Regions from separate parts of the Mesorhizobium sp. BR1-1-3 genome, predicted to be linked through region 2. Evidence: predicted binding sites of a transcription regulator. Region 2 holds the regulator's gene; the other holds the start of a gene.
What was found. Region 2 encodes LexA, which represses DNA repair genes until DNA is damaged. Its sites were predicted from a motif close to TGTTCNNNNTGTGTTCNG; they were not measured.
Positions count from the first base shown of each region.

Region 1 (15,750 bases), on a different contig from region 2:
TCGTCACGGACAAGTAGGCACCTCCGGACGCCTGCCGCCGTTCAGGCGGCAGTCGCCATGAACTCCGGATTCTGCTTCACCAACGCGACCTTCAGCTTTTCCATGGCGCGGGCCTCGATCTGGCGGACGCGTTCCTTGGAGATGCCGAGGGTTTCGCCGAGCGCTTCCAGCGTCGCGCCCTCGTCGTTAAGCCGGCGTTCCTCGATGATCCTCAACTCCCGTGCGTTGAGCGCGCGAAGCGCCTCCCTCAGCCAGAGCGAGCGGCGCGCGACATCGATCTTGTCGCCGACGATCTCGTCGGGCAGCGGATCGTCCGAGACCAGGAAGTCCATGCGCTCGGTCGAACCCGCATCGTCGGCAACCGGCATGTTGAGTGAGGAGTCGGGAGCCGACAGCCGCGAATCCATCATCGCCACGTCGGCTTCGGAGACGCCGAGTGCTTCCGATACTTCGCGATAGAGCGTTGCGTTTGACAGTGGCTCGGCGCCATTCGCCAGCCGCGCGCGCAGGCGTCGCAGGTTGAAGAACAGCGCCTTCTGCGCCGAGCTGGTGCCGCCACGCACGATCGACCAGTTGCGCAGGATGTAGTCCTGCATCGAGGCCCGGATCCACCATGTCGCATAGGTCGAGAACCGCACCTCGCGCTCCGGCTCGAAGCGGGCGGCGGCCTCGAGCAGTCCGACATGACCCTCCTGGACCAGGTCGCCGAGCGGCAGGCCGTAATGGCGGAATTTGGAGGCCATGGAAATGACCAGCCGCATATGCGCGACGGTGATGCTGTGCAGCGCGTTCTGGTCGTTGTCCTCTTTCCAGAGCAATGCAAGCCGATGCTCTTCGTCACGTTCGAGGTAGGGAGCCTTCATTGCCGCGCGGACCATGATCCGTCCTGCCGTGTCTTCCATCATGAGGCGCTCCCTGGGTGGTGCGGATGACTTTGCAAACTTGGCTGGCGCCCGGGTTGAAATGGCGGCGCCGTGCCCTAGAACAGCCAGAACTGCCATGCGCGGGAAAGGTTCCGCGACCGTGGCTGCGGGATTGTGTTGCCCGACGGGCTCCGGGGATGATCCGCGACAGTTCTGGTGTCGGCTGGAAAGCGCCAGTTTGAGTATGCGATTTCAGAAACTGGTTGTTTTTGGAATTCTGTTCCTTATTTTTTCGGCTTGCATCTGTCAGTTTCCAGCGCTCACAATATGCCGGTCGGCCGGCCAAGGACGGGATCACAGAAAAATGAAATGGCTCAAGTCGCTCATCATCGCCGGAACGCTGCAGGCCTTGGCTGTCACCGCAGGCCATGCCGGCGCCAATCTCGACCAGATCAAGCAGGCCGGGGTCATCAAGGTCGGCACGGAAGGCACTTATGCGCCATTCACCTATCATGACACTTCGGGCGCACTGGTCGGCTTCGACGTCGAAATCGCCAAGGCGATCGCCGACAAGCTCGGCGTCAAGGTCGAATTCCTCGAAGGCAAGTGGGACGGGCTGATCGCCGGCCTCGACGCCAATCGCTATGACGCCGTCATCAACGAGGTCGGCATCACCGATGCCCGCAAGGCCAAGTACGACTTCTCCGATCCTTACATCGCCTCCAAGGCGGTGCTGATCGTGCGCGGCGACAACACAGACATCAAGACCTTTGCCGATCTCAAGGGCAAGAAGTCGGCGCAGTCGCTGACCTCGAATTTCGGCAAGCTGGCCGAAACGAACGGCGCCGAGCTGGTCGGCACCGATGGCTTCGACCAATCGATCCAGCTGCTTCTGACAGGCCGTGCCGACGCCACGATCAATGACAGCCTGTCGTTCCTCGACTTCAAGAAGCACAAGCCCGACGCCAATGTGAAGATCGCCGCGCAAGAGGAAAACGCCGACTATTCCGGCGTCATCGTGCGCAAGGGCGATCCGGAGCTGGTCGCGGCGATCAACAAGGCGCTGGCCGACATCAAGGCCGACGGCACCTATAAGAAAATCTCCGACACCTATTTCGGCCAGGACGTTTCGAAGTAATCTATGAGGCGGGCCGCTCCGCGGCCCACAGGACATATCGAGCGGCGAGCCGTCTTTGACGGTCCGCCGCTTTTGTCGTGATATGTCGCGCCTCGACGAAGCCTCGACTTATTTGGAGGGTCTTACGTGCCGCACTGGCTGCAACTGATGCTGGAGTCGCTGCCTTCGCTGTTGTGGGCGGCGCTGATCTTCACCGTGCCGCTGACGCTGTTGTCCTTCGTCCTTGGGCTGACCGTTGGGTTGGGTGCGGCGCTTGCCCGGCTGTTTGGTCCGAAACCGCTGGTCGCGCTGGTGCGCTTCTATGTCTGGATTTTCCGCGGCACGCCGCTGCTGGTGCAGCTGTTCCTTATCTTCTACGGCCTGCCGTCGGTCGGCATCCTGCTCGACGCCTTCACGGCGGCGTTGATCGGCTTCACGCTCAACATCGGCGCCTACACGTCGGAAATCATCCGCGCGGCCATAGGCTCGGTGCCGAAGGGCCAATGGGAAGCCGCCTATTCGATCGGCATGACCTGGAGCCAGGCGATGCGGCGCACCATCCTGCCGCAAGCCGGCCGGGTCGCGGTGCCGCCGCTTTCCAACACCTTCATCTCATTGGTCAAGGATACGTCGCTGGCCGCCGCCATCACCGTGCCGGAGATGTTCCAGGCGGCGCAGCGCATCGTCGCCACCACCTATGAGCCGCTGATCCTCTATGTCGAGGCGGCGATCCTCTATCTGGCGCTGAGTTCGGTGCTGTCGGCCTTGCAGACGCGGCTGGAGACCCGGCTCAACCGCTATGGCGGCTTCCTGGAGGCACGCTCATGATCGGCCTCAGCAACATCGAAAAGCGCTTTGGCGACAATCTCGTGTTGAAGGGCGTGACGGTCACCATTGCCGAAGGCAGCGTCACGGCGCTGGTCGGCCCGTCGGGCGGGGGAAAGAGCACCCTGCTGCGCTGCATCAACCTCCTGGAGATCCCGACCTCGGGCACGGTGCGCATCGGCGACGAGACGCTCGAATTCCATCCTGGTGGCAGGGTTCCGGCCAGGGATATCCAGCGCCTGCGGCTGCAGACCGGCATGGTGTTCCAGAACTTCCAGCTGTTTCCGCATCGCACCGCGATCGAGAACGTCATGGAAGGGCTGGTGACGGTGCTGAAATGGGCGCCTGAGAGGGCACGCGAGCGGGCGCTGGCTCTGCTGGAGAAGGTGGGGATGGCGCACAAGGCCGACGCCTGGCCGGCGACGCTGTCGGGCGGCCAGCAGCAGCGCGTGGCGATCGCCCGCGCCTTGGCGCCGTCGCCGAAAGTGCTGCTCTGCGACGAGCCGACCTCGGCACTCGACCCGGAACTGGCGCAAGAGGTGGTCGACGTGCTTGGCAAGCTCGCCAGTGAAGGCACGACCATGGTGATGGCGACGCATGATCTGCGCCTCGCCTCCAAGATCGCCAAGGAAGTGGTGTTCCTCGATGCCGGCGTCGTCGTCGAGAAGGGACCGGCCGCGGTGCTGTTCAACAATCCGGAGCAGCAACGGACGAAGCGGTTCATTGCGACGCTGAAGCAGGAGGCTGAGAAGGAAGGCGGCGGCGGGTAGGCGCGGCCTAGGGTCTGTAGAATTCGGGCGATGGCCCCGAAGGCGCGCCGGTTCCGGTATATCTTGCCGGATGCGCGAGCAGGCCGTCAGCCATCCTTCGGCATATCGGGCCTTGCCGCCAGCAGCCGCTGAAATTTCACCGTCAGATCTCCCTCGAAATCGCGGCTCTTCATTTGCAGGTTCAGATATGATGGCTGACGAGCGCCACGCCAAGTCCGATGAGGATCGAACCGCATGTCTTGGGGATCACCCATCCGGCGCCAGTGAACCGGCCAACGGCGAGCGAGGCGATGCCGACCGCCGCAAGGTCGGCCATCGAGAAGATGAGATTGACGATGATGCCGAGGATGAGGAACTGCAACCCGACGGCCATGCCGGCTGACGGATCCACGAACTGCGGCAGGAAGGTCAGGAAGAACAGTGCCGTCTTGGGATTGAGGATCTCGACGACCATGCTGTCGCGAAATGTATTCGGGGCCGGCCTGGCACCATCCTCACCCATCCGGTTCCAGCCCAGGAACATGGCAAGGCCCAGCGAAATGAGATATGCGGCGCCCGCCCATCGGATCACCAAGAAAGCGACCGGCGCGTGTTCCATCAGTGCGGCGAGCCCGACCGCCGCGGCCAGGATGTGCACGTAACAACCAAGATGGACACCCAGTGCCGCCATCAATCCCGCCTGACGGCCATGGGCCAGCGTCTGCGCTGTCATGTAGAGAATCGCCGGTCCTGGCATGCAGGCGAAGGCGAGCGTTGCGAGGGCGAACGGAATCCAGAGATCCAGCGATGGCATGACAGCTCCTCCCATGATCAAGCCGTGGGAGGAGTAGGCCGGGGGGCAGGCCGAAAACATACGACGGATGCCGTATTTGGGTGATGATCGGGTTTGGCTAATCTGCCGATGGTTAAGGGGACGTTGCCGGGTTGCCCATTGTAGCGGCTGCGATATCAGCCGGTGGGCAATCCCAGACGAACCGCGTAGGCGGTCAGTTCGGCGGTGTTGTGGAGACTGAGCTTGCCCATCAGATTTTCGCGATGTTTGCGAGCGGTCGGCAGGCTGATGCCCAGTCGTTCGGCGATGTCGCGCGTGATCATGCCTTGCGCCACCAGTTGAAGGATCTGCCGTTCGCGTCGCGTCAGCGGTACCGGGGACAGGATTTCCTGCGCGGCTATCGGCTCGCTGTCCCTGCCTATATCGCTGACCGCGAAGCGAACGGTTTTCGCCAGATAGGTGCCTCCGTTCTTGACCGCTTCGATGGCAGCGCCGAGTTCCTCGGGATCGCCATCCTTGGTCAGGTAGGCGTTGGCGCCGGCGCTGAGCGCGGCGCGTACTGTCCTCGGCTCGACATTGGCCGTCAGCACCACGATCCGCAGGCGTGGTGCCAAGGTCCTGATGGTGGCGATAAACTGCATCCCGGCCACACCCGGCATGCCGAGGTCGAGGATCAAAAGGTCGGCGCGCGTGCTTCGCAGCTGGCCAAGCAGCGCCTCGCCATCCGCAGCCTCGGCGACGACCGAGACATTGTCCATAGCCGAGATAAGCAGCTTCAGCCCCTCGCGCACGATGGCATGGTCGTCGGCGAGTATGGCGGTGAGCGAGCGGTTCATCGGGGCACCATCCAGGGCTGCGGCGGCGTATATGGATCGATCGCCAACTTATGCGAAACAGGTTGCCGGTAGATCAACGGTACCGGGGAAGACCGGCCGGAGAATTACTTGGGACAATTGGAGGGATTCGATGCAGGAAGACAAGATACGCCAGGCCCTGGTCGAACTCCTGTATCGCAATTCCTACGGCGTGGTCATCTCCAACATCGTGATCTCGATGGCGGCGGTCTATGTTCTGAGAACGGCCGTTTCCGCCAATTGGCTGACCGGCTGGCTGGCGGCGCTGTATCTGCTGACGGCTCTCCGGGTGCTGGCGTCGCGCCGTTTTTTCAGCCGCTCAAGGGATCGCGGCTCGATCTTGCGCTGGGCATGGCTGGCCACGGCGTTTTCCTGTATGTCGGGCCTTCTGTGGGGGGTGCTTGGCTGGGTCGGCTTTATGCCCGAGGCGCCGATCGTGCTGTCCTTCACGGTCATCGTCCTGACTGGTCTCGTCTGCGGTACGGTGCCGTCGCTGTCGGCCTTTCCGCCGGCGCTGGTCGGTTCCATCCTGGCCACGGTGGTTCCGGTCGCCTTGCGCTGCTTGACCACCCAAAGCGATATTTCCGGCGCCTTCCTGTTCCTGCTCGCATCGCTGGTGGCGATCAATTTCTACTACTGCCGTATCACCTACCGCATGCTGCGCGAAACCGTCAGCCTGCGACTGGAGAACGAAACACTGGTCGAGCACCTGCAAGAGGAACGCGACAGGGCGCAGACCGCCGACCGTGCCAAGACGCGTTTTCTGGCGGCGGCGAGTCACGATCTGCGCCAACCGATCCATGCCCTGAGCCTGCTGGTCTCGACGCTTGCCATATTGGGGCAGCGCGGCGACGTACCCTCCGGCGAGGCGCGCGATCTGGCCAGCCGGGCGAAATCGGTTGTCAGCAACTTCAGTGGGCTGCTCAACGCTTTGCTCGATATCTCGCGGCTCGATGCGGGCATCGTCACGGTCACGAGCGAGGCGGTGCCGCTGCGCGACCTCTTTGGTGATCTTCGCAATGAATTCGCCGCCGAGGCAAAACAACGCGGACTTACGTGGCGCGTGGTAGACAGCAGTCTCTACGTCGACAGCGACCCGATGATGTTGAAGCGCATCCTCAACAACCTGGTCTCGAATGCCCTTCGCTACACCAAGCAAGGTGGTGTCCTGCTGGGCTGTCGCCGGCGCGGCGCATGTGTGGAGATACAGGTCCTCGACAGCGGCCCCGGCATCCCCGCCGATCAGCAGGGGATGGTCTTCGAGGAGTTCGTGCAGTTGCAGAACCCGGCGCGGGACCGCACGCAAGGCTTGGGACTCGGGCTCGCCATCGTTCGCCGCACCGCCGAGCTGTTGGGGCACCCCCTGAAATTGGCTTCGACGTCCGGGCGCGGTTCCCTGTTTTCCATCACCGTCGCGAAGGCCGGCGCGGTGCAAGCTCGCTTGGAGGTCGACACGACATCGCCGGCCAGCAGTGCCGCCGGCATCATGGTGGTCGAGGACGAGGGCGACGTTCTCGATGCCATGGTGCGCTTGCTCAGCCTGGAGGGACATCGTGTCTATCCCGGCCGCTCCGCCGCAGAGGCGCAGGAGGCCCATACGGCGGCGCTGGCTGCCGGCGATGCGCCGGTCGACCTGATCATCGCAGACTACCGTCTCGAGAATGACACCACCGGCACCGACGCGATCCGTGCGCTTCACGCCCATATCGGCCGGCTTGTCCCGACCATCATCATTACTGGCGATACGTCGCCGGCGCGCCTCAAGGAGATCAGCGCCAGCGGCAGCCGCATCCTGCACAAGCCGATCGCCGACGAGGAATTGCGCGAGACCATTGCCGCGGTCTGCTTTGGCGGCAAGGCGATAAGTGGCGACACACGTTAAAACGAAAACGCGCGCTCGACGGCTCGGCGCGCCGGCAAGCCGCGATGCAGCACGCTGGTGCGCAGGGCCTACCAACATCGAAGCTGCCGCCCGAAACCAAAAGAGGCCCCGGTCAAACCGGAGCCTCCAATCGTTTCTGGCAGGATTTCTCGAAAGGTGAGAAAGATCAGGCAGCTTCTTCCTGCTCGGCCTCTTCATTGTCGGCCTTGGCGCCACGCTTAGGGCCCTTGTTGAGGTTGACCTCGATCAGGCGCACGGCTTCGGTTTCCGACATGCGGTTGACGGCCGCGATCTCGCGGGCCATGCGGTCGAGCGCCGCCTCGTAGAGCTGACGCTCGGAATAGGACTGCTCCGGCTGGTTGTCGGCGCGGTAGAGGTCACGCACGACTTCCGAGATCGAGATCAGGTCGCCCGAATTGATCTTCGCATCATATTCCTGGGCGCGGCGCGACCACATGGTGCGCTTGACGCGGGCGCGGCCCTGCACGACCTTCAGCGCGCGCTCGACATAATCCTCTTCCGACAGCTTGCGCATGCCGATGGAGGTCGCCTTGGCGACCGGCACCTTCAGGCGCATCTTGTCCTTCGAGAAGTCGATGACGAACAGTTCCAGCTTGTGTCCAGCAACTTCCTGCTCGTCGATCGAGACGATCTGGCCGACGCCATGCGCCGGGTAGACGATGTACTCGCCGGTCTTGAAACCGTGACGCGCAGCGGTGGACTTCTTCTGCGGGGTGATCGTTGCCATTGCGCACTGAACTCCTTGTTGTGGTACCGGCGTCCTGCCGGCCCGAACTCGCGCGATCGGAGAAACCGACCGTTAGCCGCACAACAGATGAACCCATCGGAAAAGCCGGACCGGCAAACCGCAACATCGCGACCGCCTGGCCCAGATCGCTCTGGTCCGAATGGGATTTTCACCTTTCAGTGATTTGGGGCGTCTGCGCCATAAATCGACGTTGTGTCACCGGCATGTTTCGCTGATGTAACACAAAAAGTCGGAAGAATCAAGGTTTTGCTGCATACGCGAAGGCCACAACCCGGCGCCGGCTGTCAAGCCGGTTAATGTGACGTGCCTCTTACCCTGCGTAATACCGGCCTCTGCGGCCGTATTGTCAATCGCCTTCGCCGGGCTCGGCGGAGAAGTATTTCTCGAACTTGCCGGCCTCGCCGTCGAAGGATTTCGCGTCTGCCGGCGGTTCCTTCTTGGCGGTGATGTTGGGCCATTTCTCGGCGTATTCAGTGTTGACCTGCAGCCATTTGTCGAGGCCGGGCTCGGTGTCGGGCTTGATCGCGTCGGCCGGGCATTCCGGCTCGCAAACACCGCAGTCGATGCACTCGTCGGGATGGATGACGAGCATGTTCTCGCCTTCGTAGAAACAATCGACCGGACAGACCTCGATGCAGTCCATGTATTTGCATTTGATGCAATTGTCGGTCACGACATAGGTCATCGGTCGGCTCCGGGACGTCCCATTTTATTGGGCTTTTTCCGTCAGGTAACGCCTTTGGCCGCTGCTTGCAAGGGCAGCCATTCCTGTCGGCATCAGCGTTTCGAAATGGAATTCCAGGCAGCCGGCGCCCCAGAGGCCGGCGACCTCATGCAGGGCTTCCTGTTTGCCGGGTTCAGTTTTGCTTCAAACACGTGGTTATCCTGGCAAGCGCCGCCTGTTTTTGGACGCCAGGCATCAATCTTCGCCGAGCAATCGGTCGGTCTGGCGACGTTCCTTCTTGGTCGGGCGGCCGCTGCCGGCCTCGCGCAGCCCCGGAATTGCATCGGGAGGGGCTTCGCCCTTCGGTGCGGGCGGTGGCGACATATCCTCGTAGAGCGTACGGGCTTCCTCGGCCGGGCCGCGTCGCGCACCCGCGCCAAGGACCTTCCAGATGAAGATGCGCCGCTCGAGCGTGATGGTCAGGACGTCGCCCGGCTTGACCTGATCTGAGGCCTGCGCTGCTTTGTCGCGATTGATGCGGACCCGGCCGGCGACGACCAGTTTTGCCGCCAGCGAGCGCGATTTCACGACGCGGGAGAAGAACAGCCATTTGTCGATGCGCTGGCGGCCTTCGGCAACCATCGAAGCGAGCCGGGTTCTACTTCTTCAACTGGTCGCGCAGAGCGGCGAGCTTGGCGAAGGGCGAATCCGGATCGAAACGCACCGGACGCTCCTCGCGCGGCTTCGGCTGGAAGGCGGGCTTGCCGCCTTGCGGACCACCCTTGCCATCCGGCCTGCCACCCTTCCAGTCGGGACGGCCTTCGCGGCGGTCGGGACGCTCGCCCTGCGGCCTGTCACGTCGCTGTTCGCCTTCGGCCTGCGGCTTGGGTTTGAACTTCGAGCGGTCGAAGCGCGGCTTGCCGGCTCCATCGCGCCGTCCTTCATGGGCCGGACGCTCTCCGGGTGCAGCGGCGGCCGGTGCGCCGGCGTCCGCAGGCGCATCGCTTCGGCCGCGCGCTTGTCCGTTGCGTGGGCGATTGTTCCTGCGGTTGTCGTCGCGGTTGCGCGGGCGCTGTTCGAAACGACCCTGACGCCACAACAGGATGGGTTTTGGCGCTTCGGCTTCCGGAGCGGGTTCCCCGGTGGCTGCTTCAGTCACCGTCACGGGTTCGTCCGGCGCGGCGTCCGTTGCCGGCGCGGCATTTGACACCAGCTCGGCCGGTGCAACTTTTTCTGCCGCTGCGGCTTCAGTCTCGGCAGCTTCAGCCTCTGCCTGCGGTTCAACCGGTGCCGGTTCAGCAGCAGCCTCGGCAACAGGCGCTTCGTCTTGCACGGTTTCGACCGGAGCGTCCGCCTGTTCTTCCACGGCAGGCGCAGCAGGTTCCGCCGCGGCGTCGGAGGTGATTTCGGTCGCCGTTTCCGAAACGGCCACTGCGTCCGATGCCGGCTCCGACCCTTCGACTGCTGCCTCTGCTGCGGCGTCCGCCGCCTTGGTCTGCTCGGCTCGTGCAGCCTCTTCCGCCGCAAGCTTCGCCATCGCTGCTTCGCGCGCGGCATTGTCCTGTGCTTCGAGCCGCGCCTTGACCTCGACGGCCGGCTTCGGCTCGGGACGGTAGCCGAGACCTTTGAGGATCTCTTCCATATCGTCCGCGGTGGCGCCGAGGATCGACATCATCGGCGGCGTCACCATGAAGGACTGGCCGTCATAGGCGCCGTCCGGGCGCTGGCCGAGACCGGGCTTCCAGTTGGTCGCCGGACGGATCAGATCCGCCAGCCGTTCCAGGATGTCGATGCGCACGGCGCGACGGCCGAGATTGCGGTAGCCGGCAAGCTTGTAGAAGGTCTTGTCGAAGGCGGGGTCGATGACCACCGAGGTGCGACCCGAGGCGAGCGCATGGACCACGTCGCCAAAACCTGGCTTGTCCTTGCCGTCGTTCTTCAGCGCCCACAGCAGCGTCACCAGCCCGGCAGGCGCCGGCTTGATCAGCGCCGGCACGAAGACATGGTAGGCGCCGAAGCGCACGCCAAGCCGGCGAAGGGCTGCGCGGCCTTCCTGGTCGAGCGACTTCATCTCCTCGGCGATGTCGCGGCGGTTGATGAGGCCGAAATTCTCGACCAGCTGGAAGGCGATGCCACGGCCGATGCCGGAAATCTGGTCGGCGTTTTTCAAGTCGACCAGCGGCTTCAGCAGCGACTCGATCTGGAAATTGACGAAACGCTCGGCACGCGCGGCGACCTTGTCGCGCGCCGGGCCGGTCAGCTGTTCGTCGGCCAGCAGCACCAGCCGCGGCTTCAGCGCGTCTTCGCCTGATACAAGCGTGCCGATCGGCGCACCGATCCAGCGCAGCGTGCCATCCGACCCGAGGGCGATATCGCCATTGGCCGAGGCGCCGAAGCGTTCGGCGCGCGCCTCGAACTCGGCGGCCAGCGCCTTCTGGGCAGCGGTGCGCACCGCCTTGGCGTCTTCGCCGCCGGCGGTCTGGTCGGCGGTGAAGCGGAACCCTTGCAGCTCGCCGACATGGTGGCCTTCGACAAGGACGGTTCCGGTAGAACTAATTTCGGCTTCAGGCATGGTATTTTCTCTAAGGCGCCGCATGAGGACGGAAGTCCTGCGGTCTACGAAGCGTTTCGTCAACCGCTCATGCAGCGCATCCGACAATCTGTCTTCGATTTCGCGCGTCTTTTCCTGCCAGTGTGCCTGATCGGCCAGCCAGCCGGGCCGGTTCGACACGAATGTCCAGGTGCGGATCTGGGCAATGCGATGCGAGAGCGTATCAATGTCGCCCTCTGTTGTGTCGGCGCGGCGCACCTGCTCGGCCATGTAATTCTCGTCGACATGGCCGTGGCGTGCGAGGTCCGTGTAGATTGAGGCAATGAGATCGGCATGTTGGGCCGGCGCGATCCTGCGGTAGTCGGGCAGCGCGCAGGCTTCCCACAGCAGCGCCACGCGCTTGGCATTGGTGGTGAGTGCGCGGATGTCCTCGTCGCGCGACAGATGCTCGAGCGCCTGTGCATCGACGGCAGGCAATGCCCGTGTCAGTCCCTCGACCGGGGCGTTGGTTTCGATCGAGCGCTTCAGCGCGTCGAGGCTGGCAAAGTCGAAATGTGCGGTGCGCCATTGCAGCACCTTCACCGGGTCGAAGTCGTGGCCTTCGATCTTCTTGATCAGATCCTCGTCCAGCGGGTCGACCTGGCCGGTGACACCGAACGTGCCGTCGCGCAGATGCCGGCCGGCGCGGCCGGCGATCTGGCCAAGCTCGGCCGCCGTCAGATTGCGATACTGGAAGCCGTCGAACTTGCGATTCTGGGCGAAGGCGACGTGGTCGAGATCGAGGTTGAGACCCATGCCGATGGCATCGGTGGCGATGAGGTAGTCGACATCGCCGGACTGGAACAGCGCCACCTGGGCGTTGCGGGTGCGCGGCGAGAGCGCGCCGAGCACGACGGCGGCACCGCCCTGCTGGCGGCGGATCAACTCGGCGATGGCGTAGACCTCGTCGGCGGAAAAGGCGACGATCGCCGTGCGCCGCGGCAGGCGGGTCAGCTTCTTGGAGCCGGCATAGGCAAGATGCGACAGCCTCGGCCGCGTCACCACCGAGACACCCCTCAGCAGGCGCTGCAGGATACTTTGCATGGTGGCGGCGCCCAGCAGCAGCGTTTCCTGGCGGCCGCGCAGGTGCAGGATGCGATCGGTGAAAATGTGGCCGCGCTCGAGGTCGCCGGCGAGCTGCACCTCGTCGATGGCGACGAAGGCGGCGTCGGTCTCGCGCGGCATGGCCTCGACGGTGCAGACCGAATATTTGGCGCCCGGTGGCTGGATCTTTTCCTCGCCGGTAATCAGCGCAACCTTGTGGGCGCCGACCTTTTCGCAGACGCGGGCGTAGACCTCGCGCGCCAGAAGCCTGAGCGGCAGGCCGATGATTCCACTCTCATGCGCCACCATGCGCTCGATGGCGAGATGGGTCTTGCCGGTGTTGGTCGGCCCGAGCACGGCGGTCACGTCGCGGCCCGACAGGATCAGCGGCTCAGTGTGTTTGGGCTGGATGTTCATCAACCTAGAATAAGGCTTCCGGGACCTGGAGATAAGGCTTCTGGCCTCTGGTTGTCGGGAGCGTGCCTCAAATGGCGCGTATGACAGGCGACACATAGGGATTTCGGGCGCGAAGCGAAAGCGGAATGTTCCGTCGGCAGCCAGAAGGTGGTTCTGTCAAGCTCTCAATCAGATGCGGATTAACGGATAGAACGAGTCTGGAACGAATCGGCGACGAATCAGTGACTCCTGCAGATTCAGCTTTTGTTCACGGCTATATGTGGATTTCGCGGCCGCGACACGCACCACATGCTGAATCGCTGAACTGGCCCGTTTCGTGCTAAGAGGGCATTGCCATTAACCTTTGTCGATAAACGATCACAGTGGCTTGGCATGCCTCGACCAAGGTTATGAAATTGTTGATCTTTCTTAATCCGCGTTAAGCAATTGGCAGGGGATTCAGGCTGTCGTCGTTAACGTTCAGCTCAAAGCCGGAACGAATCGGCGACGAATCAGCGATAGCGGAATTTTCCCGTTTTGTTCACCCCAATATCTTGTGTTGTGAACAGCTTATCCACCGAGAATCCACAGGCTTGGAAGCAGGTTTCGCACAGGCCGGCCGGGCCGCTGTTAACCTCTGCGTGCCGGATTGGGTCAGCAGCCGTGCTGTCACTTCGAAGGACCATGGCGCCAACGAAAACGGGCCGGCGCGCCGGCCCGTCGATCTCTGCGCCTACATCGCCGTCGTCAGGCGAAATACTGGCCGCCATTGGCCGTGATGGTCGAGCCGGTGATGAAGCCGGCATCTTCGGATGCGAGGAAGACGACGCAGCGCGCGATTTCCTCGGGCTCACCGAGGCGGCCGACAGGAATCTGCGGAATGATGCGCTCGTTGAGCACCTTCTCGTCGATCGCCTTGACCATCTCGGTGGCGATATAGCCGGGACAGATGACGTTGACAGTGATGCCGGCGCGAGCCCCCTCTTGGGCGAGAGCCTTGCTGAAACCGATATCGCCGGCCTTGGCGGCGGAATAGTTGACCTGGCCGGCCTGGCCCTTCTGGCCGTTGATCGAGGAGATGGTGATGATGCGGCCGAACTTGCGGTCGCGCATCCCGCTCCACAGCGGATGCGTCATGTTGAAGACGCCGGACAGGTTGGTGTCGATGACCTCTTTCCACTGCTCACGCGTGATCTTGTGGAACATGGCGTCGCGGGTGATGCCGGCATTGTTGACCAGCACCGAGACCGGGCCGAGATCGGCCTCGACCTGCTTGATGCCGGCGGCGCAGGCATCATAGTCGGCGACCGACCATTTGTAGACCGGAATGCCGGTCTCAGCCTTGAATTTCGCCGCTGCGGCGTCATTGCCGGCATAGTTCGCCGCAACCGAATAGCCGACGGTCTTCAATGCGATCGAGATCGCCGCGCCGATGCCGCGCGATCCGCCTGTGACGATTGCTACCTTGGTCATGCATTTCCCCTTTTTTGATATCGCCCTGTTGTCGGGCTTGGCAGGCACTGGATACAGAACGGGCGGCTAAAGCGCGTCGCGCTGAGGTAGATTCAGGCGATGCGCTTCAGATGTTTGGTTTTATACATGTCGGTGTTCCCAAAACCGCTGCGCAGTTTTGGGCGACATGCATGCACGCCGCCCGTTTAGTGACTTTCTTCAGAGTGCTTCGACACACATGGCGACGCCCATGCCGCCGCCGATGCACAGGGTAGCGAGACCCTTCTTGGCGCCGCGCCGGCGCATTTCGAAGACCAGCGTGTTGAAGACGCGAGCGCCGGACGCACCGATCGGATGGCCGATGGCGATGGCGCCGCCATTGACGTTGACGATCGAGGGATCCCAGCCCATGTCCTTGTTGACGGCGCAGGCCTGCGCCGCAAAGGCTTCGTTGGCCTCGACCAGGTCGAGATCGCCGACCGACCAGCCGGCCTTTTCCAAGGCCTTGCGCGAGGCGGGAATGGGTCCGGTGCCCATGATCTGCGGATCGACGCCGGCGGTTGCCCAGGACACGATGCGCGCCAGCGGGGTGATGCCGCGCCTCACCGCTTCCGCTTCGCTCATCAGCAGCGCGCCGGCGGCGCCGTCATTGATGCCGGAGGCGTTGGCGGCGGTTACCGTGCCGTCCTTGTCGAAAGCCGGTTTCAGCTTGGTCATGGCGTCGATCGTGGCGCCGTGGCGGATGTATTCGTCCTGGTCGACGATGGTGTCGCCCTTCTTGCCCTTGATGGTGACGGCGACGATCTCGTCCTTGAACTTGCCGGCCTTCTGCGCGGCCTCGGCCTTGTTTTGCGAGGCGAGCGCGAACTGGTCCTGGTCTTCGCGGGTGATCTGGAACTGACGCGCGACGTTTTCGGCTGTGTTGCCCATGTGGTAACCGTTGAAGGCGTCCCACAGCCCGTCCTTGATCATGGTGTCGATCAGCTTGAAGTCGCCCATCTTGACGCCGGCGCGCAGGTGCTGGGCATGCGTCGAAAGCGACATCGATTCCTGGCCTCCGGCGACGATCACCTTGGCATCGCCGATGGCGATCTGCTGCATGCCGAGCGCGATGGCGCGCAGGCCCGAGCCGCAAACCTGATTGAGGCCCCAGGCGGTGGTTTCCTTGGGCAGGCCGGCATTGATCGATGCCTGGCGGGCCGGGTTCTGGCCTTGCGCGGCGGTCAGCACCTGGCCGAGGATGACCTCGTCGACCTCGCCTGGTTCGACGCCGGCACGCGACAGCAATTCCGTGATGACGACGGCGCCGAGCTCATGCGCCGGGGTGGCGGCGAAAGCGCCGTTGAAGGAGCCGACCGGCGTGCGCGCCGCACTGGCAATGACGATGGAAGCGGACATTTTCTTCTCCAGACTTCAAGGGTGTTGCTCTGTCGTTGGGGACTTTTCTTGCCCTTTCCCAACCCCAAGTCAAACCGGAAATGGGCATGGCGCCCATGCGCCGCAAGCAGGCCATGCCTTGCCATGGCGGCCATTCGTCCATTGCTGCGCAGCATATTTTGCCTGCCATGCAGCATTTAGTGATCCCGCACTGCACAAACTGCTTGGAATTGTGAGGCTTTTGCGCATATCCTCAAAAAAGGCACAATCGTTATCGGCGGCTTACTCAGAGGCGCGCCGGTGTCCCCGGGAGGATGTAGATGGCCGCTAAAGACGATCCGATCATCATCAAGAAATACGCCAATCGCCGCCTCT
Region 1 covers NZ_JAIUIC010000007.1:22,010-37,759, reverse strand. The annotation lists gene LB559_RS17205 (M48 family metalloprotease) at 1-17, shown strand, start outside; gene LB559_RS17200 (RNA polymerase factor sigma-32) at 42-905, opposite strand; gene LB559_RS17195 (amino acid ABC transporter substrate-binding protein) at 1,228-2,001, shown strand; gene LB559_RS17190 (amino acid ABC transporter permease) at 2,128-2,808, shown strand; gene LB559_RS17185 (amino acid ABC transporter ATP-binding protein) at 2,805-3,575, shown strand; gene LB559_RS17180 (LysE family translocator) at 3,757-4,368, opposite strand; gene LB559_RS17175 (response regulator) at 4,524-5,183, opposite strand; gene LB559_RS17170 (ATP-binding protein) at 5,314-7,083, shown strand; gene LB559_RS17165 (CarD family transcriptional regulator) at 7,250-7,831, opposite strand; gene fdxA (ferredoxin FdxA) at 8,199-8,537, opposite strand; gene LB559_RS17155 (RNA-binding S4 domain-containing protein) at 8,772-9,158, opposite strand; gene LB559_RS17150 (helicase-related protein) at 9,175-12,567, opposite strand; gene phbB (acetoacetyl-CoA reductase) at 13,294-14,019, opposite strand; gene LB559_RS17140 (acetyl-CoA C-acetyltransferase) at 14,218-15,396, opposite strand; gene LB559_RS32900 (hypothetical protein) at 15,483-15,611, shown strand; gene phaR (polyhydroxyalkanoate synthesis repressor PhaR) at 15,696-15,750, shown strand, end outside.
Region 1: the regulator LexA is predicted to act here: its motif matches at 12,755-12,772, upstream of LB559_RS17150 (helicase-related protein).

Region 2 (15,750 bases):
ATTTCAGGAGGTGCGTGCCAGATTGGGCCAAGGCCTAATGTTGCACTGCGAAACCCGCCTTTCAATGCCAATCTTCTTGGGCCAGTTTGCTCCTAATCGATTTGATCTGAGATGCGCGCCAGGCTTTCCTCGCGGCCGAGCACGGCGAGCACATCGAACACGCCCGGCGAGGTGCTTTTGCCGGTCAAAGCGGCGCGCAAAGGCTGGGCCACTGCGCCGAGCTTGTGGCTGCCGGCCGCCGCCACCTCGCGGATCGCCGCCTCCGCCGAGGCGGCTGTCCAGTCATCCGCAAGCCCGTTCAAAGCTTCGTGAGCACTGCGCAGGATCTTGCGGGCGTCATCGGTGAGCAGAAGGGCCGCCTTGTCGTCGATCGGCAGCGGTCGGGTGGCAAACAGGAAAGCCGCGCCGTCGACGAGCTCCACCAGCGTCTTGGCGCGCTCCTTCAGGCCCGGAAGCGCTGCCAGCAACTGCGCCTTGGTGCTGTCGTTCAGGCGTGCGGCGATCGCCGGGCCACCTTCGAGGTAGGGCAGGGTGGCGATGAAGATGTCGAACAGTTCGGCATCGCTCATGCGGCGCATATGCGCGCCGTTGATTGCCTCCAGCTTGGCGAAGTCGAAGCGCGCCGCGCCCTTGTTGACATCGCCTATGTCGAACCAGGAGATCATGTCCTTGATCGACATGATCTCGTCGTCGCCATGGCTCCAGCCGAGACGCGCCAGGTAGTTGAGCAGCGCCTCCGGCAGGTAGCCCATGGCGCGATAGGCCTCGACGCCAAGCGCGCCGTGCCGCTTCGATAGCTTGGCGCCATCGGCGCCGTGGATCAGCGGGATATGCGACATGGACGGCACGTCCCAGCCCATGGCGTTGTAGATGACGGTCTGGCGGGCGGCATTGGTCAGATGATCATCGCCGCGAATGATGTGGGTGACGGCCATGTCATGATCGTCGACGACGACGGCATGCATGTAAGTGGGATTGCCGTCGGAACGCAGGATGATGAAGTCATCGAGATCCTTGTTGGGAAAGCGCACGTCGCCCTGGACCCGGTCATGGACGACGGTCTCGCCTTCGGTCGGCGCCTTGATGCGGATGGCGCCCTTGGCGCCTGCGGGTGCCTCTGAGGGGTCGCGGTCGCGCCAGCGGCCATCGTAGCGGGGTGGCAGCCCCTTGGCTCTGGCGGCCTCGCGCATGGCCTCCAGTTCGGCTGGCGTGGCGTAGCAATAATAGGCCTTGCCCATGCGCACGAGCTCCTCGGCCACCTCGCGGTGGCGGGGCGCACGCTCGAACTGCGACACCGGCTCGCCGTCCCAGCTCAGGCCAAGCCAGGAAAGCCCGTCGAGGATGGCAGCCGTCGCGGCTTCATTGGAGCGTTCGCGATCGGTGTCCTCGATGCGCAGCAGCATCGTGCCGCCGGTATGCTTTGCATACAGCCAGTTGAACAGCGCCGTGCGCGCGCCGCCTATGTGCAAATAGCCGGTGGGCGAGGGGGCAAAACGGGTGACGACCTTGTCGGACATGGAACTCTCGGAAACCATCTGAAGCGGGGTGCGGTCGCGCGGACTTTCGCGCTTTGCGCGTTCATGTAGCATAGGGTGTCGAGGGCGCAAGGGGCAGACCCGATGGCTGGACGAGGCTGGGGCTCGGATCAGGGCGAGGACGCTGCCATTGGCGTCAGCGAACGGTCCCTGTTTGCGCCTCTGCCAGCCTCATTGCCGCCGCCGTCGCCCCTCGTGCCGGATTCCGGCAAGCTGCCCTTGCAAACGGGTATCGCCGCCTCTGTTCCTGTTGCCGGAACCGGCAGGATCGTGCGCGTGCGCCGGCAGATCGGCCTGATATCACTGCCACGCCTGCGCCACAGCGTGAACATGGCGGCGAGCCTGGAACTCGACCGGGGCGTGGCCTTCCTGCTGGTACCGGTCTGCCTTGCGATCGGAGCGATCGGCTATTTTTCGCTGACGGCTGAACCCGACTTTGCGAGACCTGTCGCGGTTGTCATCCTGACGGGGATCTGTGCGCTGGTCTCGCGCTCATGGCCAAAGACCCATCTGTGTTTCATGGCGGCACTTTTGTGCGCCCTAGGGCTGCTTGCTGCCAAGGTCGAGACGTGGCGTGCGGGCACACAAATGTTGGGCTCGGAAATCTCGACGCAGGTGACCGGCCGCGTCGTCTCGCTCGACCGTATGGAAACTGGCCGTATCCGGCTGACCATCGACGTAACATCGACCGCAAGACCGAAACTGCGCTATGCGCCGGAACGGGTACGGCTTTCGGCACGCAAGATCCCGGCTGACGTGACCGCAGGCTCTCTCATCACTGGATATGCCAAGCTTTTGCCGCCGACCGGGCCGGTGCGACCGGACAGCTATGATTTCTCCTTCGACAGCTATTTTGCCGGCATTGGCGGCAGCGGGTTCTTTCTCGGCAATCCCAAGCTTGTCGTCAGCGATGATGGCGACATGCCGCTGTCGGCCCGAATTTCCTCCAGCGTGGAAAATGCCCGTGAAGGCATCGCCGACCATATCAGGGCGAGCGTCGGCGGCGCCGAAGGCGAGATCGCCGCGGCGCTGATCGTCGGCGTGCGCGCCGGCATTCCCGACGACATCAATGAGGCGATGCGACGTACCGGCATCTACCACATCATCTCCATTTCGGGACTGCATATGGCTCTGGTCGCCGGCACCATCATGGGGTTGCTGCGCGGCGCCTTCGCCTTGTTTCCCGATTTTTCCGCGCGTCGCCCGGTCAAGAAGTATGCCGCTGCCGCCGCACTGTTCTCGATCGCAGCCTACCTCGTCATCTCAGGTATCGTCGTCGCCGCCGAACGCAGCTTCATCATGCTGGCAGTGATGCTGATTGCAGTTCTGTTCGATCGAGCAGCACTCACCATGCGCAATCTGGCGATCTCGGCGATCGCCGTCATCGTGGTGTCGCCGCATGAGGTGGTCGGCCCGAGTTTTCAGATGTCGTTCGCCGCGACCGCGGCTCTGGTCGGCGCCTATGCCGGCTGGGCGGATCACCGCGCGGGAAAAGCAAGAACGCCGCCGCCGAAGCGATCCTTGCCCGGGTTCCTGACACGAAAATTCCTGCTGGCGGCAATCGGTCTGGCCATGACCTCGATCATCGCCGGCAGCGCCACGACGCTGTTTGCCATCTGGCATTTTCAGCGTGTGTCGCCGCTCAGCCTGTTCGCCAATCTCGCGGTTATGCCGATCGTCACCGTCGTCATGTTCCTGGCCGTCGCCAGCGCGCTGCTGATGCCTTTCGGATTGGATTGGCCAGCTCTCTACCTGATGGGCAAGGGCCTGACGATGATGATCGCCATATCAGGCTGGATCTCCGAGCGTTCGCCTGTCGATGGGGTCGGGCTGATTTCGCAGCAGTCGGTCCTGCTGGTGGCCATTGCCCTGGTCATCGCGACGATGGCGACGACATGGCTGCGGCTCGCGGCTCTGCCATTCGCGTTGGCAGGCTTGCTGACCGTCTCGGATACGCGCACGCCCGATGTGCTGATCTCGGAAGACGCCCGGCTGGTGGCGTTGCCGATCGGTGGCGGTGAGCTTGCCGTTAGCCGGCAACGGCCGAACGGATTCACCGTCGACAACTGGAAACGCGCGCTGACATCGGAAACCATTGTCGTTCCGGAAGTGTTCGACAACAGCGATGGGCAATTCGACGTCGCGGATGCCGTTGAGCTACCGCCGGGATCGCCGTTCTATTGCTCCTCAGGCGTTTGCGTGGCCAGGCACATGTCCGGTGCGATCATTGCCTATGTCGAGGACCGCAAGGACACCTGGAAAGCCTGCGGCTTCGCCGAGCTGATCGTCGTCAACGACGCCACCGCCTATGACGCCTGTCATAACCCGCTGGTTCTCGTCATCACCAAGCGGCAACTGGCTCGCAAAGGCAGTGCCGCGGTCTTCTTCGATCGCCAATCGGCGACCACGCCGGCGACGATCAGCTTCGCGGTGGACAGCCCATATCGGCCCTGGCACACGCAACGCAAATACTCTCGCGAGGCGAGGGGGCTGGCACCCTTCAAGAAACCCGAGAAGCCAGTGGTCAACCCACAGCCGTCTCAGTAGCGACGGATCAGGCCGACGAGCTTGCCTTGCACCTTGACCCTATCGGGCCCGAAAATCCGTGTCTCGTAGGCTGGATTGGCGGCTTCGAGGGCAATCGAGGCGCCCTTGCGGCGGAACCGCTTCAGCGTCGCTTCCTCTTCATCGACCAGCGCCACGATGATCTCGCCGGGGCTGGCCGTGTCGGCGTTGCGGATGATGACGGTGTCGCCGTCGAAGATGCCGGCCTCGATCATCGAATCGCCCTTGACCTCCAGCGCATAGTGCGCGCCGCCCATGATCATGTCCGGCGGCACCGAAATCGAATGCGTCTGATGTTGGATGGCATCGATCGGCACGCCGGCGGCGATGCGACCCATGACCGGGATCGAAACGGCAGAGACCGCATCGTCGTCATTGCCGGGCGAAGGCATCCGCGAAGGCGCCGGCTTGATCTGCCGGCCAAGAGCACCACCCTGACCAAGACTGCCCTGGATGACGCTTGGCGAAAACTTCTTTGCCGCATTGAGGCCTGGCGCGATGGAGTCCGGCAGCCGCAGCACTTCCAGCGCGCGGGCCCGATTGGGCAGCCGGCGGATAAAGCCGCGCTCCTCAAGGGCCGTGATCAGCCGATGAATCCCGGATTTGGAGGCAAGGTCGAGCGCCTCCTTCATCTCGTCGAAGGATGGCGGAATGCCGCTCTCCTTCAGGCGTTCGTGGATGAACATCAGCAGTTCATGTTGCTTGCGTGTCAGCATGGCGGCCCCCAGGTTCCCTGAAACCAGAATCGAAAAACAAACCCAGAACAAACACTATCTGTTCCAGTTGTGTTCTGCAACCGTTTAAAGTTTAATGAATTTGTTAAGGCTACTGAAATTATTTGGCGCTTGCCAGCGGGTTACGATCGACGGGCGCCACCTTCGGCAATGCGCCTGCTCACATTGAAATTGTTATGGTTAATGACCTGTGGCTTATCCCCTACCAAAGCTTGGCATTATCTGTCGATCGACCTCGACAAGGGGCGATTGCAACCTTCGGGACGTTCGTTGGCCGTGAACGAAACGGAGCCAAAACGCCAACGTCAGTTGGGCATTTTGGCTGGAAATTCAGCTCTCCGTTATTTGCCAGGCAGTGAGGGCAGCGACGGCGGATCGCCGGGATCGGTGCGTCAGGTAACGGCTTCCTTGACGGCGAAACGCTGGTCCTTCCATGCACCCGTGCGCAGAATGTCTTCCAGAACCTCAACCGCCAGCCACACATCCTTGTAGCTGACATAGAGCGGCGTGAAGCCGAAACGGATGGTCGACGGTGCGCGGAAGTCACCGATCACCCCGCGCTCGATCAGCGCCCGCATGATTTGATAGCCATGGTCGTGAAGGAACGACACCTGGCTGCCGCGCCTGGTCGCGTCGCGGGTAGTCTCCAGCGCGAGACCGTAGGCGCCGCACTTGGCTTCGACGAGCTGGATGAACAGTTCTGTCTGCGCGACGCTCTTCTTTCGCAATGCCGCCATGTCGACGTCGCTCCAGATGGCAAGCGCGCCTTTGAGCGCCCGCATCGACAGGACCGGTTGCGTACCGCACAGAAAACGGCGGATGCCGGTGCCGGCAACATAACCCCGTTCGAAGGCAAAGGGCCGCGCATGGCCCCACCAGCCGCTGAGCGGCTGGCTGATATCGCCGTGGTGGCGCTGTGCGGCATAGATGAAGGCCGGCGCGCCCGGACCGCCGTTGAGGTACTTGTACGTGCAGCCGACAGCGAAATCGGCATTTGCCTGATCGAGCTCGACGGGCAGGGCGCCGGCGGTGTGGCAGAGATCCCAGACGATCAGCGCTCCGGCCGCATGAGCCCTGCGCGTCAGCGCCGTCATGTCGCGCAGTTCACCCGATTTGTAATTGACGTGGTTGACCAGCACCACCGCGACGTTTTCGTCGATCAGCTCTTCGATGGTCGGCGCGTCGACGCCCGCGAGGCGCAGCAGGACGCCATCCCGGGTCGAGGCCACGCCTTCGGCGATGTACAGGTCGGTGGGAAAACTGTCACCTTCGGCGACGATGGCTGACCGGCCGGGCCGCATCTCCATCGCTGCGTGCAGCACCTTGTAGATGTTGGTCGATGTCGTGTCGCAGACAACGGTCTGGCCGGCCGCGGCTCCTATCAGGCGTCCGAGTTGGTCGCCGAGTTCGATCGGCATCTCGAACCATCCGGCCGTGTTCCAGGCTCGGATAAGATCTCGGGCCCATTCCTGCGTCGCCGCCTGCTGCAGCTCGCCGAAAACGGCATGAGATGCTGCCCCCAGTGAATTGCCGTCGAGATAGATCACCCCCTCCGGCAGAATGAAACGGTCGCGCATGGCCCGCAGCGGATCCGTGGCATCCATCGCTTCGACTGCGGCGAGATCAGGAATTCCACTCATGGTCAGTCCCCGGTTGTTCGCGAAGGGTTTCCGCCACAGAGCGTCCCTTCGGTGAGCCTGTTCTCATTTCGATGATGTCAGAGCCGAGTGCGGACCGTCCACAGCTCCGGAAACAGCACGACCTCGAGCATTTTCTTCAGATACGAAGCACCCGACGTGCCGCCGGTGCCGCGCTTCAGACCGATGATGCGCTCCACCGTGGTGACGTGGTTGAAGCGCCAGCGGCGGAAATAATCCTCGAAGTCGACCAGCTTCTCGGCCAGTTCGTAGAACATCCAGTAGCGCTGCGGATCGCGGTAGATAGTCTGCCAGGCGACCAGGACCTCTTCATTCTCGGTTCGCGTCTCACGCCAGTCCGTGCGCCTGGCATCGGCACCGATGTCGCATCCGTTGCGCGCCAAAAGCAGCAGCGCTTCGTCGTAGAGCGATGGCTCGGCCAGAATGGCTTCCAGCTTTCCGCTGAGGTCAGGCCGATGCTTGTGAGGGCCGAGCATGGCCAGGTTGCGGTTGCCGGCCATGAACTCGATGGCGCGATACTGCCAGGACTGGAAACCCGAGGACTGGCCGAGCGCGTCGCGAAACTCGGTATATTCGCTGGGCGTCATCGTCCGCAGCACATCCCAGGCATTGTTCAGCTGCTCGAAGATGCGCGCGACTCGCGACAGCATCTTGAAGCTCGGCTCGAGCCGGTCGGCGCGGATCGAGCGGATCGCGGCGCCAATCTCGTGCAAAGCGAGCTTCATCCACAGTTCCGAGGTCTGGTGCTGGATGATGAACAGCATCTCGTCATGCGCCGACGACAGCGGCGTCTGCGCCTCCAGCACTTTCTCCAGGTGCAGATAGTCGCTGTACGACATGCGCTCGTTGAACGACATCTGTGCGCCTTCGGACGCCGGATCGTAGGGCTCGCTCAATTGACTTTCTCCGTGCGCAGCCGGAAGCGCTGGATCTTGCCGGTCTGGGTCTTGGGCAAAGCAGCAATGAATTTCACCGATCGCGGGTATTTGTAGGGCGCGATCGTCGCCTTGACATGGTCCTGCAGGCGCTTGGTGGTCAATGCGTCAGGCGCCACGCCCTGCACCAGCACGACATGCGCCTCGACGATCTGGCCGCGCTCGGCGTCCTCGGCGCCGATCACCGCGCATTCGGCGACGTCGGGATGTGACAGAAGTGCGGCCTCGACCTCGGGGCCGGCAATGTTGTAGCCGGCGCTGACGATCATATCGTCGGAGCGCGCGGCGAAATGGAAGAAGCCGTCCTCGTCCTGCGTGAAGGTGTCGCCGGTGATGTTCCAGCCGTCGCGCACGTAGTCCTTCTGCCTGATATCGGCCATGTAGCGGCAGCCGGTCGGGCCGCGCACCGCCAGCCTGCCGGTCGCGCCGCGCGGTACTTCGCGCATCTCGTCGTCGACGATGCGCGCCTCGTAGCCGCCGACCGGCTTGCCGGTCGACGCGGGCTTCATGTCGCCAAAGCGGTTGGAGATGAAGATGTGCAGCATTTCGGTGGCGCCGATGCCGTCGAGGATCGGCTTGCCGGTCTTTTGCGTCCACTCTTCGAAAACCGGAGCGGGCAAGGTTTCGCCGGCTGAAACGGCAACCCGCAGCGAAGACAAATCGGCACCTTCATCCATGGCCTTCAGCATGGCGCGGTAGGCAGTCGGTGCGGTGAAGGAGATCGTGGCTTTGTAGGTCTCGATGATGTGGATCATGTTGGGTGGCGTCGCCTGCTCCAGCAGCGTCGCCGCCGCACCGAAGCGCAGGGGAAAGATAGCGAGCCCGCCAAGGCCGAAGGTGAAGGCCAGCGGCGGCGAGCCGACGAAGATGTCGTCCGGCGTCACCTCCAGGATTTCGCGGGCATAGGCGTCGGCGATGATCAGGAGGTCGCGGTGGAAATGCATCGTCGCCTTCGGCACGCCTGTCGTGCCCGAGGTGAAGCCGAGCAGCGCGACATCGTCGCAGCCGGTGTTGACGGCGGTGAATGTCACCGGCTTGTCGAGAGCGGCACGATCGAGCTCGGCATCATGGTTGGCGGTGCCGTCGAAGCCTATGACCTGTTTGAGGAAGGTGCTGTCCTTGGCGCAGGCGGTCATCTCGTCCATCAGCCTGGTGTCGCAGAGCGCGACGGTGATTTCCGCCTTGTCGACGATCTTGGCCAGTTCGCCGGCGCGCAGCATAGGCATGGTGTTGACGACCACGGCGCCGACCTTGGTGGCAGCCAGCCAGCAGGCGACCATGGCGGGGTTGTTGGCCGAGCGGATCAGCACCCGGTTGCCGGGCTCGACGCCATAATTCTCGACCAGCGCGTGGGCGAGCCTGTTCGTCCAGTCGGACAGTTCCTTGTAGGTGCGGCGGCGGCCATTGCCGATCAGGGCTGTGCGGTCGCCGAGGCCCTTCTCGACCAGCCGGTCGGTCAGTTCGACACCGGCGTTGAGGCGTTCGGGATAGTCGAAGCCGTCGAGCAGTATATCGGGCCATTGCTCCGGCGGCGGCAGGTGATCGCGCGTGAACGTGTCGATATGCGCTGAAGGCCCAAGCATGTCGCCGCTCTCCCGTCTGCTGCCTGGCCAGTGCGCAATGCGCCTTGGCTGGATGTGGTGGATCCTAAGGTCCTGCTCTGAGGAGGCTTCGTGCTGCCCATCACGCCTGCTCGGAGATGCGCGCCGAAAGGGTGAACATCTGCAGGTGAGGGCAGCACAGCAGACCTCCCATTGTCGGCTGTTCGTACGGGCAGGATCGCACCAGTCGAAATTTGTTTCAAGCCTAAAATGTTTTTGCCCTGGAGCATTGACGCATGGCGTGGCGCTGGCCATTGCTAGCGCAACAGCGATGCCGTTTTGGGGGAGGGCGCAGATGTTCGAACGTCACATCGTCGATTGGGATGATGCCTATGCCAACGGCGCGAACATTGCCGGCAGCGACCGTTGGCCAGCCGCCTGGGCCGAGCCAGCGGCAGCATTCCGCGATGCGCTCTCGGCAGAGAGCCGGGCACGGCTCGACATCGCCTATGGCGACGGGCCGCGAAATCGGCTCGATCTTTTCCTTCCCAAGGCCGCGCCCAAAGGACTGGTGGTGATTATCCATGGCGGTTACTGGCTGGAGACCGACAAGAGCTTGTGGTCGCATCTCGCCAATGGCGCGGTCGGCAGCGGCTTCGCCGTTGCGATGCCCTCCTACACGCTGTGCCCGGACATACGCATCGCAGGCATCGTCCGGGAGGTCGGGGCGGCGATTGGCAAGGCAGCGGCAATGGTTGACGGACCGCTGATGCTGACCGGACATTCGGCCGGCGGCCATCTCGCCACCCGGATGGTGACGACAACCACGCCTCTGGCGCCGGATGTGGCGCGGCGCATACGCCATGTCGTTTCGATTTCAGGTCTACACGATTTGCGTCCGCTCATGCGCACCGGCATGAACAAGGACCTGGCAATCGACGAAGAGGAGGCGCTGGCTGAAAGCCCAGCCCTGCTGCGCCCGATGGATGGCGCCCGCATCACCTGCTGGGCCGGCGGCGGTGAGCGCGCCGAGTTCCTGCGCCAGAATGCGTTGCTTGCCAACATCTGGACCGGCCTTGGCGCCACCACCAGCACCGTGGTCGAGCCCGACCGGCATCACTACGACATTGTCGACGGCCTTACCGATCCGGCGCATCCGCTGACGCAGAGCTTGATCTCGAACTAGAGCCGAGATCACTTTCTCGTCTGTTATGAACGGCTTGCCTGGAATTCCTCAGCGCAGCATCAAAACGCTGCAAGCCTCGCCCGCGGCTGCTGCAGGGGCAAACGGCGCCCGCACGATCAGCCCGTTGGCGTCGGCCAGCATTCTCAGCATCGAGGAATCCTGAATGCCGAACGGCGTCGCCACCAGCGCGCCGTCATCTTCCCTGACCACGGCTCGGACATAGTCCTGGCGCAAATCATTGGCCGGCATTGCGGTACCCAGTCGCGCTGGGCGAATGTCCTGGCGATGGTTGCGGCCACCGAGCCGCGCCAGCAGCGGCTTCAGGAACAGTTGCGAGCAGACCAGGCTTGCCACCGGGTTGCCGGGCAGGCCGATGCACCTGATATCGCCGAGGCGGCCGAACATCAGCGGCTTGCCGGGGCGCATGGCGATCTTCCAGAAGCCGAGCGTCATGCCTTCGCCGGTCAGCACATCGTGGATCAGGTCGTGATCGCCGACCGAGGCGCCACCAAGCGTCACGATGACATCCGCACCGGCCGCGACCGCTTTTTGCACCAGTTCGGCGATGGCCTCCTTGCGATCGGCGGCAATGCCGAGATCGAGCGCGCGGGCGCCGACCGAGTGTGCGGTGGCAGCGACGCCATAGGCATTGGACGAGATGATCTGGTCCGGGCCGAGATCACTGCCCGGCGGCAGCAATTCGTCGCCGGTGGCAATGATGGCGACCAGCGGTCGTCTTACCACCTTGACCTGGGGATGGTTGGCCGATGCTGCCAGCGACAGTGCCGCCGGGTCGAGCAAACGGCCTCTTTCGAGCAGCATGTCGCCTGTTGAAAAATCGAGCCCGATGCGACGGATATTGCGCCATTGCGCCGTCGGCTCGGTCACTTCGATTTCGCCGCCGCCGAGGTCGCGGACATTCTCCTGGATGACGATGGTGTCGGCGCCTTCGGGCAGCGGAGCGCCGGTGAAGATACGCACCGCTTGTCGCTGGCCGACCGTGCCGTCAAAGCCGCGCCCGGCAGGCGCCATGCCGATTACTGATAGTTTCGATGGTACCGACGCCACGTCGGCGGCTCGAGCGGCATAGCCATCCATGGCGGAAGCATTGAAAGGTGGCTGGGTACGGAGTGCCACGACCGGTTCCGCCAGAACACGATCCACCGCCTCGAACAGAGGAACGCTTTCGCCGGCTAGAGGTGCCGCACCATCGAGCAGGCGCTCAAGCGCCTCCGCGATAGGAACCAGCGCCATCAGGAACTCGCCTTGTAGTCACCCGACTTGCCACCGGTCTTTTCGACCAGGCAGATGCCGGTGATGACCATGGCGCGGTCTACTGCTTTGGCCATGTCGTAGATGGTCAGGCAGGCTACCGAAGCGGCCGTCAGCGCTTCCATCTCGACGCCCGTCTTGCCGGTGACGCGGGCCAGTGCGGTGACCTTCAGGCCAGGTAAAGCGTGGTCCGGCTCGATGTCGACGGAAACCTTGGTCAGCAGCAGCGGATGGCAGAGCGGGATCAGCTCATGCGTCTTCTTCGCCGCCATGATGCCGGCAATGCGCGCGGTGCCGAGCACGTCACCCTTCTTCGCGTTGCCGGCGAGGATCATCTTCAGCGTCTCGGGCTGCATCGCGACAAAGCCTTCGGCGATCGCCGTGCGCGTTGTTTCTTCCTTGTCGCCGACATCGACCATGTTGGCCTCGCCCTGCGCGCCGAGATGGGTCAGGCCTGATACCATCGTCAGATAGCCTCGGCCAAAGCCTTGCCTGTCAGAAGCAGGCGCGTCGCGGTGGTGACGTCCTGTTGCCGCATCAGGCTCTCGCCGACAAGAAAAGTGCCGATGTCGCTCTTTTGCAGCCTGAGGCAGTCGTCATGGGTGAAAATACCGCTCTCGCTGACCAGCAGGCGGCCGCCCGGCACCATGGGTGCCAGCCGCTCCGACGTTTTAAGGCTGGTTTCAAATGTTCTCAGATTGCGGTTGTTGATGCCGATCAGCCGCGACGACAGTTTTAGCGCGCGCAGCGTCTCGGACTCATCATGCACCTCGATCAGCGCATCCATGCCGAGTTCGAATGCCGTTGCCTCAAGCTCGCTCGCCAGGGCGTCGTCGACGCTGGCCATGATGATCAGGATGGCATCCGCCCCCCAGGCGCGGGCTTCGTAGACCTGATAGGGATCGAACAGGAAATCCTTGCGCAGCGCCGGCAGCGCGACGGCGGCTCGCGCCCGGGTGAGAAATTCCGGCGCGCCCTGGAAGGACGGTGCGTCGGTCAGCACCGAAAGACAGGCAGCGCCACCCTTGGCATAGGCCTGCGCCAGCGCCGGCGGATCGAAATCGGCGCGGATCAGCCCCTTGGACGGGCTTGCCTTCTTGATCTCGGCGATCAGCGCAAAGGCGCCGGATTTGCGCTTTGCTTCGAGCGCGGCAAGAAAGCCGCGCGGTGCGTCGGCGTCCTTGGCTCGCGCCTTGATTTCGGCCAGCGGCACACGTGCCTTTGCCGCCGCGATCTCGTCGCGCTTGTAGGCCTCGATCTTGCGAAGAATGTCAGACACGTTTTACCCGTTCGAAATCTCGACCAGCCTGTCGAGCACTTGCAGGGCCCGGCCGCTGTCGATGGCTTGCGCGGCGAGCGCGATGCCGTCGGCAAGCGTCGTCGCCTTGCCCGCCACCACCAGGCCGGCGCCGGCATTCATCAGCACGGTGTCGCGATAGGCGCCGGCAGCGCCGCCCAACATATCGCGCAAGGCTTTGGCATTGTAGTCCGCATCGCCGCCACGCAGTTCGTCCCTGCTGTGGCGCGGCAACCCGACCGCTTCAGGCGTCAGGGTGAAGCTGCGGATCTCGCCGCCGATCAGTTCGGCGACCTGCGTCTCGCCGGTGGTGGTGATCTCGTCATAGCCGTCGCCATGAGCAACCCAGGCATGCTCCGCACCCAGTGCCTTCAGCGTCTCGGCAACCGGCAGGATCCATTCCGGCAGGAACACACCGACCAGCTGCCGCTTGACGCCAGCTGGATTGGAGAGCGGCCCGAGCAGGTTGAAGATGGTGCGGGTGCCGAGTTCGACGCGGGTCGGACCGACATGTTTCATCGCTGGATGGTGCGCGGGCGCGAACATGAAACCAATGCCAGCCTCGTGGATGCAGCGGCCGATGAATTCGGGCGAGATGTCGATCTTGACGCCGAGCGCAACCAGCACGTCGGCGGCTCCTGTCAGCGAGGACAGGCCACGATTGCCGTGCTTGGCAACCGGCACACCACTGCCGGCGATGACAAAGGCCGATCCCGTGGAAATATTGACGCTGTGGGAATTGTCCCCGCCGGTGCCGACGATATCGATGGCGCCGTCCGGCGCGTCGACTTGCAGCATCTTGGCCCGCATGGTGGCGACGGCGCCGGAAATCTCGCTCACCGTCTCGCCGCGCACGCGCAGCGCCATCAGGAAACCGCCGATCTGGCCGGGGGTCGCATCACCCGACATGATGATGTCGAAGGCCTCGCGCGCTTCCTCGAAGGAAAGCGCGCTACCGGTCGCGATCTTGGCGATATGGGTTTTCAGCGCGCTCATCTTGTCGAGGCTTGGGCGACGGCGGCCTGGTCGACGCGAACGTCGTACTGCGTCTGCAACTGCGCCACCAATTGGTCGAGCAGGTCGTCCGACATGCCGGAGGTGAAGGATTTCTGTGCGTCATCCGGCACCGAGCTGGCATCGGCCCCGGCGGGCTCGAACACTTCGGCGACCTTGTACAGGATCTGTCCGTCGCCGGTAGGCGAGGGGATCAGGCCGGTACCGCCTTCGCCGACTCCGAACATCGCTGCGGCACCTTCCTTGCCGAAATCGACGTCGTCAGCCTCGCGCTTGACACCGCGCTTGGTCTGCTTTTCCAGCTTCAGTTCGCTGGCAATGACATCGAGCGTTGCGCCGGCCTTGAGCCGCTTTTCCAGCTCGTCAGCCTTGGCGGCGAGCCGCTTGCTTGTTTCCGCCGCCGTCCAGTCGGCCACGACTTTCTGACGAACCTCATCCAGCGTGCGGTCGCGAGCCGGCGTGATGGACGCCACCTCATAGAAGACGAAGCCGTTGTCGGCTGTGGTCAAGGCATCGTTTTCCGTGTTGGGTTCGGCGTCGAAGACGGCTTTGATCAGCTCCGGCGATTGCGGCAGGTCCTTGACGATGCTTGCATCTGGCCGCAGTCCACTGCGATCGATGGCATCGATGGTGACGACCTTCAGCTTCAGCTTGGCCGCGGCGTCGGCCAGCGAACTGCCGGCGGCGCGGGTGTCATCGTAATTGTCGCGCACGTCCAGAAGGATGCGGCTTGCCTCGCCCAGCGCCAGATCCTTGCGGATCTGGTCGGACACCTCGGCCAGCGGCTTCACCACTTCGGGCTTGATCTCGGTGACACGCAGCAGCACCGGACCGAAGGCGCCCTGCACGACCTGGCTGACTTCATTGGCGTTAAGCGCGAAGGCGGCGTCGGCGACCGCCTTGTCGGCGATCTTGTCCTTGGCAAGCGTGCCGAGCAACGTGTCGGCCGGGGTCTTGCCTTCCGCCGTGACCAGCTTGTCGAAAGTGGCGCCTGCCTTGAGCGAATCGAGCGCGGCCTTGGCCGCATCCGGCGTCTTGAACACGAGCTGCTCGATGGTGCGCAATTCCGGCGTGGTGTAACGCGCCTTGTTCTTGTTGTAGTCGTCGCTGACCTGTTGGTCGGTGACGGCGGTCGGATCCATGATGTCGACCGGCTCGAGGCGGACATAGGAGAATTTGCGGTATTCGGGTGCCGCATATGTCTTCTTGTTGGCTTCGAAATAGGCCGAAAGCACGCTATCGGATGGCGCCGCGATCGGCTCCACCAGTGCCTTGGGCAGCGTCAAATAGTCGATGGTGCGGTCTTCGCCGCGATAGAGCGCAACTGCCTTGAAGAAAGTGTCCGGAGCCTTGAGGCCGTCCGAGACCGCCTCGACAATCTGCTGGCGCACCGCCACCTGAGCACGGTTCTTCAAATAGTCCTCGGGTCGCATGCCAATCTGCTGCAGCATATATTCGAACGTTCTGCGATCGAACTGGCCGCCCGGGCCTTTGAAGGCCGGGTCTTCGCGTGTCAGCTCGGCCAGCCGGTCCTTGGAAAGTCCGAGGCCCAGCTTGCGGGCCTGTTCATCGAGAACGGCACCCGAGACGAGCTGCGCCAGCACCTGGTTGTCGACACCGAGCGCCTTTGCCTGTTCGTGGCTGAGACGTTGGCCGAACTGCTGCGACATGACGGCGAGCTGGCGATCATAGGCGAGACGGTATTCGTTGATCGACACTTTGGTGCCGCCAGCGGTTATCACCGAATCATGGCCGGCCAAACCGCCCATCAGCCGTCCGGAAACGCCCCAGACCAAAAAGCTGAGCACCAGCAGCACCAACAGCCCCTTCGCGACCCAGGTGCCTGCCGCGCTTCTCAATATACCAAGCATTTTTACTTCCGATTTATGCGCATTTTCGCATGCGCCGAGTCTGAAACAAGCGCAATAGCGCCCTTCCGGCCCACTGTCGATTGCTTTGTGGCCTGATTTTGGTAGTGAGGGCCAGAGCCCCGATATCATCCGGAGAAGCAAA
Region 2 covers NZ_JAIUIC010000001.1:22,155-37,904, reverse strand. The annotation lists gene gltX (glutamate--tRNA ligase) at 93-1,517, opposite strand; gene LB559_RS00155 (ComEC/Rec2 family competence protein) at 1,620-4,082, shown strand; gene lexA (transcriptional repressor LexA) at 4,076-4,816, opposite strand; gene kynU (kynureninase) at 5,227-6,474, opposite strand; gene kynA (tryptophan 2,3-dioxygenase) at 6,552-7,388, opposite strand; gene LB559_RS00135 (AMP-binding protein) at 7,385-9,010, opposite strand; gene LB559_RS00130 (alpha/beta hydrolase) at 9,324-10,154, shown strand; gene glp (gephyrin-like molybdotransferase Glp) at 10,203-11,408, opposite strand; gene moaC (cyclic pyranopterin monophosphate synthase MoaC) at 11,408-11,890, opposite strand; gene trpC (indole-3-glycerol phosphate synthase TrpC) at 11,893-12,705, opposite strand; gene trpD (anthranilate phosphoribosyltransferase) at 12,709-13,719, opposite strand; gene LB559_RS00105 (SurA N-terminal domain-containing protein) at 13,716-15,608, opposite strand.